DNA from 2 places in the Clostridium senegalense genome. Region 2 is predicted to be linked to the other one. Evidence: a T-box and tRNA genes for the amino acid it is inferred to sense, from the RefSeq annotation. Region 2 holds a T-box; the other holds one or more tRNA genes.
What was found. A T-box is a leader RNA that pairs with one kind of tRNA and senses whether it is charged. The one in region 2 lies ahead of asnS (asparagine--tRNA ligase), so its partner is inferred to be a tRNA-Asn.
Positions count from the first base shown of each region.

Region 1 (4,451 bases), on a different contig from region 2:
TCGTTAAAGGGGAGAAGAAAATGAGCGATACTAAAAAGTATGTAATGACGTACGAAGGCGTAAAAAAATTAGAAGAAGAATTAGAATTCTTAAAAACTGTGAAGAGAAAAGAAATAACTGAAAAGATAAAAGTTGCTTTAGGATATGGAGATTTAAGTGAAAACTCAGAATATGATGAAGCAAAAAATGAACAGGCTTTTGTAGAAGGAAGAATAATACAACTTGAGAACATGTTAAGAAATGCATCAGTTGTAGATGAAAGCGAACTAGACAACGATATAGTTAGTGTAGGCTCTATAGTAAGAGTTAAAGACTTTCAGTTTGATGAAGAAGTTGAGTTTGCAATTGTAGGGTCAGCAGAAGCAGATCCTATGGAAAATAAAATATCTAACGAGTCACCAGTTGGAAGTGCCCTTATCGGTAAAGGTGTTGGTGATGTAGTAGAAGCAATAATTCCGGATGGAACTAGTAAGTATGAGATAATTGAAATCAGAAGATCTTAGGAGGTTATTAACATGGAAGAAAATAACACAAGAGAATTAGAAATAGAAGATATACAAGCTAAAGAAGAAGAATTTAACGAACAGGTTACAATAAGAAGACAAAAATTAGCTGAACTTCAAGAGCAGGGTAAAGATCCTTTTGATGTATATAAGGTTAATAGAACTCATAATTCACAAGAAGTTAAAGAACAATTTGAAGAATTAGGAGATAATCTTGTAACTATAGCTGGAAGACTTATGTCAAAAAGAATCCAAGGTAAAGCAGGATTCTGTGATGTTCATGATAGAGATGGTAAAATACAAATATATGTTAGATTAGATGCAGTTGGAGAAGAGTCTTTTAAAGATGCTAAAACTTTTGATATTGGAGATTTTGTAACTGTAACAGGTACAGCTTTTGTTACTAGAACAGGAGAAACTTCAATACGTGCAAAAGAAATAACATTAATATCAAAATCTTTAAAACCATTACCAGAAAAATGGCATGGACTTAAAAATCCAGATTTAAAATATAGACAAAGAGAAGTAGACCTTGTTATGAATAAGGATGTTAGAGATACATTCATGAAGAGAATTAACATAATAAAAGCTATAAGAGAATTCTTAGATAATAGAGGATACTTAGAGGTTGAAACTCCAATACTATCACCTATTGCAGGGGGAGCCGCTGCTAGACCTTTTGTAACTCATCATAACACATTAGATATAGACATGTACCTAAGAATAGCTACAGAATTATATTTAAAAAGATGTATAGTTGGTGGATTCGAAAAGGTTTATGATATGGGTAAAAACTTCAGAAATGAAGGAATGAGTATAAGACATAACCCAGAGTTTACAATGATAGAGTTATATGAAGCTTATGCTGATTATAATGATATGATGGAAATAATGGAACAACTTGTTGCATATGCATGTGAAAAAGTACATGGAACAACTAAAGTTACGTACCAAGGAACAGAAATAGATTTCACACCACCTTGGAGAAGAATAACAATGGTTGATGCTGTAAAAGAATATGCAGGTATAGATTTTAATGAAATAAAAACAGATGAAGAAGCTCAAAAAATTGCTAAAGAGAAACATTTAGAATTCCCTAAAGCAATAGATAAAGTAACAAAGGGTGAAGTATTAAATATGTTATTTGAAGAATATGGAGAAGAACATTTAATACAACCAACATTCCTTTGTGATTATCCTGTTGAAATATCACCATTAACTAAGAAAAAACGTGGTAATGAAGGATTTACAGAAAGATTCGAAGGTTTTGTTTATGGTAGAGAAGTATGTAATGCATACTCAGAGCTTAATGATCCAATAGTTCAAAGAGATAGATTTGCACAACAAGCAAATGAAAGAGAACTTGGTGATGATGAGGCTTATGTTATAGATGAAGAATTCATGAATGCATTAGAAATAGGTATGCCTCCAACAGGTGGATTAGGAATTGGTATAGATAGAATAGTAATGTTCTTAACTGATTCAACATCTATAAGAGACGTAATATTATTCCCTACAATGAAACCATTACAATAAGAAAAATTTCATTTAAATATAAAGAATAAAGCCTAAAAGTTTTAGGCTTTATTCTTTTATTTAAAAAATAAAAAAAATAAGAAAAACTACTTGAAAAAAAATAAAAGTTTATGTATAATGAAAGTGTAAATTAATTAAATATTCCGCGATAGCTCAACGGTGGAGCACTCGGCTGTTAACCGATAGGTTGAAGGTTCGAATCCTTTTCGCGGAGCCATTTGAATTTTCAAGTAATACAGTTGTATTACTTTTTTTTGAATAAAAAATATAAAAAAGGACATACATATATTTAGAAGTATTTTTAATAATATAGAACCAAAGACTATTTTAGTTCATAGTATAATATAAAAACTAAAAAGTATTGTCTTGACAATGAAAGTTATTTTGATAAAATAGGTATATATAATTTAATAGATATATGATGAGAAAGAAGAGTAACAATAAAGAATTAAAAGAGAGATGGTGTTTGGTGTAAACCATTATGAATTTATTGTGAATGGAGCTTTTGAGTATAGTTGGAAGAGTTGAGCTATTGCTAATAAGGGTGGAACCGCGGAATTAAATTTCGTCCCTTAACTAGTAATGGTTTTTTTATTTTTAGAAACAAAAAAGGAGGAAGTATTATGACAGAAATAACTATGGATAAGATTATTAGCTTATGTAAAAATAGAGGTTTTATATTTGCTGGGTCAGAGATTTATGGAGGACTAGCAAATTCTTGGGATTATGGTCCTATAGGTGTAGAATTTAAAAACAATGTAAAAAAAGCATGGTGGAAAAAGTTTGTTCAAGAAAGTCCATATAACGTAGGATTAGATTGTTCAATACTTATGAATCCACAAGTTTGGGTTGCTACAGGACATGTAGGTGGTTTCTCAGACCCATTAATGGATTGTAAAGAATGTAAAGCTAGATTTAGAGCAGATAAATTAGTTGAAGATCACATGGCTGCGCAAGGAGCTGAATTTGCAGTAGCAGATGGATGGACTAACGAAGAATATAAAAATTATATTGAGAAAAATGAAATAGTATGTCCTAAATGTGGAAAAAGAAATTTCACTGATATAAGAAAATTTAACTTAATGTTTAAAACATTCCAAGGTATAACAGAAGATAATAAATCAGAAATATACTTAAGACCTGAAACAGCTCAAGGTATATTTGTAAACTTTAAAAATGCTCAAAGAGCATCTAGAAAAAAAGTACCATTTGGAGTAGCTCAAGTTGGTAAATCTTTTAGAAATGAAATAACTCCAGGAAACTTTACATTTAGAACTAGAGAATTCGAACAAATGGAACTTGAATTCTTCTGTAAACCAGGAACTGATTTAGAGTGGTTTGAATACTGGAAAGATTATTGTAAAAAATTCTTATTTGATTTAGGAATGAGAGAAGAAAGCTTAAGATTTAGAGATCATAGCAAAGAAGAATTATCTTTCTATAGTAATGCAACATGTGATATAGAATTCTTATTCCCATTTGGATGGGGCGAACTATGGGGAATAGCTGATAGAACAGATTACGATTTAAAAAGACATATGGAACATTCAGGTGAGGATATGAAATATCTAGATCCTACAACTAATGAAAAATATGTACCATATGTAATAGAACCATCATTAGGTGCAGACAGAGTAGCTTTAGCGTTTTTAATAAATGCATATGAAGAAGAAGAATTAGAAGGCGGAGATGTAAGAAATGTATTACACTTACACCCTGCATTAGCACCATTTAAAGCTGCAGTATTACCACTAAGCAAGAAATTAAGTGAAAAGTCATTAGAAGTATATTCTATGCTTGCTAAAAAATTCAATATTGAATATGATGAAGCAGGAAGTATAGGAAAAAGATATAGAAGACAAGATGAGATTGGAACTCCGCTTTGTATAACTGTTGACTTTGATACAATGGAAGATAATACTGTTACAATTAGAGATAGAGATACAATGGAACAAATAAGATTATCAGTAGATGATTTAGTTAAATATATAGAAGAAAAAATAGAGTTTTAATAAATAAAATAAAAATCCCAACAAAAACTTGTTGGGATTTTAATTAGGTGTTTTTAAAAATAGCAGTTTACTATTCTTATATATTTTATATAGTATATCATGGTAAAAATAAAGTATTTTACTTTGAATAATATATAAAAAGTATAAATTTGAATAATTAAACTGATTTTAAAAAATGCTTTATGTAAAATATACAAAAAAAATAACCGGATTAAAATCCGGTAAAAAATAGGGTTTAATCATGGGGATATGTTATGTGTTATGTTAAAATTTTGGGGAATCATCTTAACATATTCCTTACGGCACAAACAAAGTATATCATTTAGAAAACTTGAATTCAATAAGATGAAAATAAGTTTATATATTAAATAAATTCGCGCAATTTTGACATACAAATAAG
Region 1 is NZ_JAHLNC010000003.1:15,645-20,095, reverse strand. Features, by position in the region: gene greA (transcription elongation factor GreA) at 21-503, shown strand; gene lysS (lysine--tRNA ligase) at 516-2,039, shown strand; tRNA gene KQI36_RS07405 (tRNA-Asn) at 2,182-2,256, shown strand; gene KQI36_RS07400 (glycine--tRNA ligase) at 2,660-4,051, shown strand.
Region 1: it encodes a tRNA-Asn, which carries the amino acid that the T-box ahead of asnS (asparagine--tRNA ligase) is inferred to sense. The anticodon was not compared.

Region 2 (4,451 bases):
CGATATAAAAAATTACATGGATGAAGGTGTAATTTGTGACTTATGGGAAGGTAATGCACCATACAGACCTAGATATATAGTTCCAGATTATGAGAAATTTATGAGAGAAGGTAGCAAGTTTTTAGGTATAAATCCACCAACAAATATATGGGAAGCAACTCACAGTTTATTAATGCTTTATAAACATGTTCCATCAGTAACTACATTCCCAGTTTATGTTGGAAATCTAGATACACTTTTAGAGCCTTTTGTTAAGGATGAAGAGGAAGCATACAATGCAATAAAATTATTTTTAATGCACATTGATAGAACAATAACAGATTCTTTCTGTCATGCAAATATCGGACCTATGGATACTAAAGCAGGAAGGTTAATTTTAAAAGCAGAAAGAGAACTGCAAAATTCCACACCTAATATAACATTGAAAGTTGCTGAAAATACACCGGATGAACTTATGGTGGAAGCTGTGAATACTGCACTTAGTTGTGCAAAACCAAGCTTTGCTAATCATGAAATGTTCACTAATGATTTAGGAAATTACGCAATAGCAAGTTGTTATAATGGACTAAATATTGGTGGAGGAAGTTATACTTTAGTAAGGTTAAATCTTGCAAAGCTTGCACCAAAGGCAAAAAATATAGATGAATTTATGAACGAACTATTACCAAAATCAATTCAATCTATGTTAGAGCTTATGGATGTTAGAGTGAACTTTATTGTGGAGGAAAGTGGATTTTTTGAATCTAATTTCTTAGTAAAAGAAGGATTTTTAAATAAAGATAACTTTACTGCAATGTTCGGAATGGTTGGACTTGCAGATGCTGTAAACTATTTTGTAGGCTCAGAAAAGCAAGAAGATAGATTTGGATATTCAAAAGAAGCTAATGATTTAGGAATAGAAATTATAGAGAAAATGCAACAAGTAGTAAACTTACATACAAATGAGCATTGCAAAGCAACAGATGGAAAGTATGTATTACATGCTCAAGTAGGGCTTGATAGTGACAAAGGAGTAGCTCCAGGTTGTAGAATTCCAATAGGAGAAGAACCTCCAATACATGAGCACCTGATTCAAAGTGCTCCTTACCATAAGTATTTTCCATCAGGAATAGGTGATATATTTAAATTTGATGAAACAGCTAAGAGAAATCCTAAAGCTATAGTTGATATTGTTAGAGGAGCATTTAAGTTAAATTTAAGATATATTTCAGTATACTGTGCTGATTGTGATGTAATAAGAATAACTGGATATCTTGTAAAAAGATCTGATATAGAAAAATTAGAAAAAAATGAGCAAGTTCTAAATGATACAGTTGTTTTAGGATATGGAGCAGCTAAAAATGCTAAGATATTAGAGAGAAGATTAAGGAAAAATGAAGAATAGTAAAGCTTTAGTAAATAAAATAATTCCATTTAGTTCTGTAGATGGAGAAGGAAATAGAATGGCAATATTTTTACAAGGGTGTAATTACAATTGTTTGTATTGTCACAATCCAGAAACTATAAATTTATGTATAAACTGTGGTAAGTGTATTGAAAGTTGTAACTATGGTGCACTTACCATGGTTGATGATAAAGTTAATTATAACAGGGCTAAGTGTAAGAATTGCGATTGTTGTATAGCTGCTTGCGATAGAAATAGTAGTCCAAAAGTTTTGGAAATGACTGTAGATGATATTGTTAAAGAAATAGAAAAAGTTAAATTTTTTATATCAGGAATAACAGTATCCGGTGGAGAATGTACTCTTCAAAGTGAATTTCTTTTAGAGTTATTTAAAGTGGTTAAAAAAATGGGTTTAACTACATTCATAGATACAAATGGATCAACAAGATTATATGAAAATCAACAGTTGTTAGAAGTAACAGATAAAACTATGATAGATTTAAAAGCCTTTAATTCGAAAGAAAACAAAGAACTTGTAGGCCTTGGAAATGAAATGGTTTTAAAAAATATAGAAGAACTTGCGAAAAAAGATAAAGTCTATGAAATAAGAACAGTAGTAGTTCCAGAACTATTAGATAATGAATACACTATAGATATGGGAAGTAAACTTATATCAAAAATAGATAACAATATAATTTATAAATTAATAAAATTTCGTAGTTTAGGGGTAAGAGAAGAACTTTTAAAAGCATATACACCTAGTCAAGACTATATGAATAAATTAAAAGAAATAGCATTGAAAAATGGAGTTAAAAATGTTCTAATTGTGTAAAAATAATTTTTGAATTTAAATAGAATTAAATTTTAAAATATATAAAAATACATGAGTTTGACAATAATAATTAAAAAATAGTGCATAATATTATGTCAAAATAGAAAAAATAAATTTAAAATAAAAGATTTTCCACTTGACATTTCAATTGTGTCAATATAAAATCATATATAAATAAAGCAAATAAATAAAAACTATGAAGAGAAGAGTATATATAAGAGGTAATCTTAGCGAATTGGTGGTGGTGAGAGACCAATATGAAACTTATATAGAAGAACATCTCAGAGTTTCTAACCGAAATTGTTATGAAAGTAGGCTTAGACGGAGTCAAACCGTTATAGATTGAACAGTATCGATTAATATCTGTACTGATGATAAGTTGGTCATTTTATGACAATTTGGGTGGTACCGCGGAATCATAACCTTTCGTCCCTTTTATTAGAGGATGGAAGGTTTTTTTATATTTAAATTTATATTAAAACTAAAAAATAAAGTTAATTAGATTAAAAATAGATATATAAGTTAAAATTTTTAATCGCAATTTAAAGGAGGATATATATATGGAAAAAATACTTGTAAAACAACTTTACAGAGAATCTGAAAAATACGCAGAACAAATGATTTCAATAAGTGGATGGATTAGAACTTTAAGGGCATCTAAAAACTTTGGTTTTATAGAAATCAATGACGGAACTTTCTTCAAGAACCTTCAAGTTATATTTGAAGAAGGATTAGAAAATTTTAAAGAAGTATCAAAGTTAAGCATTAGTTCATCAATAACAGTAGAGGGAAAATTAGTTTTAACTCCAGGAGCTAAACAACCTTTTGAGTTAAAAGCTGAAAAAATAGAGATAGAAGGAGAATCAGATAACGATTATCCGCTTCAAAAGAAAAGACATAGTTTTGAATTCTTAAGAACAATAGCTCATTTAAGACCAAGAAGTAATACTTTCTCAGCTGTATTTAGAGTACGTTCATTAGTAGCTTTTGCTATACACAAATTTTTCCAAGAAAGAGGATTTGTTTATACTCATACTCCAATAATTACAGGAAGTGACTGTGAAGGCGCAGGAGAAATGTTTAGAATTACAACTATGGATTTAAACGATATTCCTAAAACAGAAGGTGGAGAAATAGATTATAAAGAAGATTTCTTTGGAAAAGAAACAAATTTAACAGTTAGTGGTCAACTTGCAGCAGAAGCTTATGCATTAGCATTTAGAAATGTTTATACTTTTGGACCAACATTTAGAGCTGAAAATTCAAATACAGCAAGACATGCTGCTGAATTCTGGATGGTAGAGCCTGAAATAGCATTTGCAGAGTTACAAGATGATATGGAACTTGCAGAAGATATGATTAAATATATAATAAGCTATGTATTAGAAAATGCTCCAGAGGAAATAGAATTCTTCAACAGCTTTATCGATAAAGGATTAAAAGAAAGATTAGTACACGTTGCTACATCTGATTTTGGAAAAGTAACTTATACAGAAGCAGTTGACATACTAAAGAAAGCAGATAAAGAATTCCAATATCCAGTAGAATGGGGTATAGATTTACAAACAGAGCATGAAAGATACTTAACAGAAGAAGTATTTAAAAAACCTTTATTTGTAACTGACTATCCAAAAGAGATAAAAGCATTCTATATGAGATTAAATGAAGACCAAAAAACTGTTGCAGCTATGGACTTATTAGTACCAGGAATAGGAGAAATAGTTGGAGGAAGCCAAAGGGAAGAAAGATTAGATGTACTAGAAGCTAGAATAGAAGAATTAGGACTTAAAAAAGAAGATTACTGGTGGTACCTAGAATTAAGAAAATACGGCGGAACTAAACATGCTGGATTTGGACTAGGATTTGAAAGAATGATAATGTACGTAACAGGAATAAGCAATATTAGAGACGTAATACCATTCCCAAGAACTACAGGAACAGCTGAATTCTAATATAAAAATATTAATAAAAAAGCTTTGAAGTGAAACTAAAGTTTCATTTTGAAGCTTTTTTACTATATTTTGCACAGGAAATCTGAAATTTTTATTTTAAAATGAATAAGTTTAAAATTCAATACTACATTTTGTATGAAAATATTTTAATTATAATGTAAATAAGTTATGTTATAATAAGTAAGTTAAATTAAAAATAAGTAATAAGGTGTGTTGATATGGAAGATTTAAGAAATACAATTGAAGAAATTTTAAATGAAGAAATTATAAAAATAGTTATTAG
Region 2 is NZ_JAHLNC010000001.1:823,547-827,997, reverse strand. Features, by position in the region: gene KQI36_RS03930 (YjjI family glycine radical enzyme) at 1-1,384, shown strand, start outside; gene KQI36_RS03925 (YjjW family glycine radical enzyme activase) at 1,374-2,216, shown strand; T-box leader at 2,404-2,653, shown strand; gene asnS (asparagine--tRNA ligase) at 2,777-4,168, shown strand; gene KQI36_RS03915 (class I SAM-dependent methyltransferase) at 4,387-4,451, shown strand, end outside.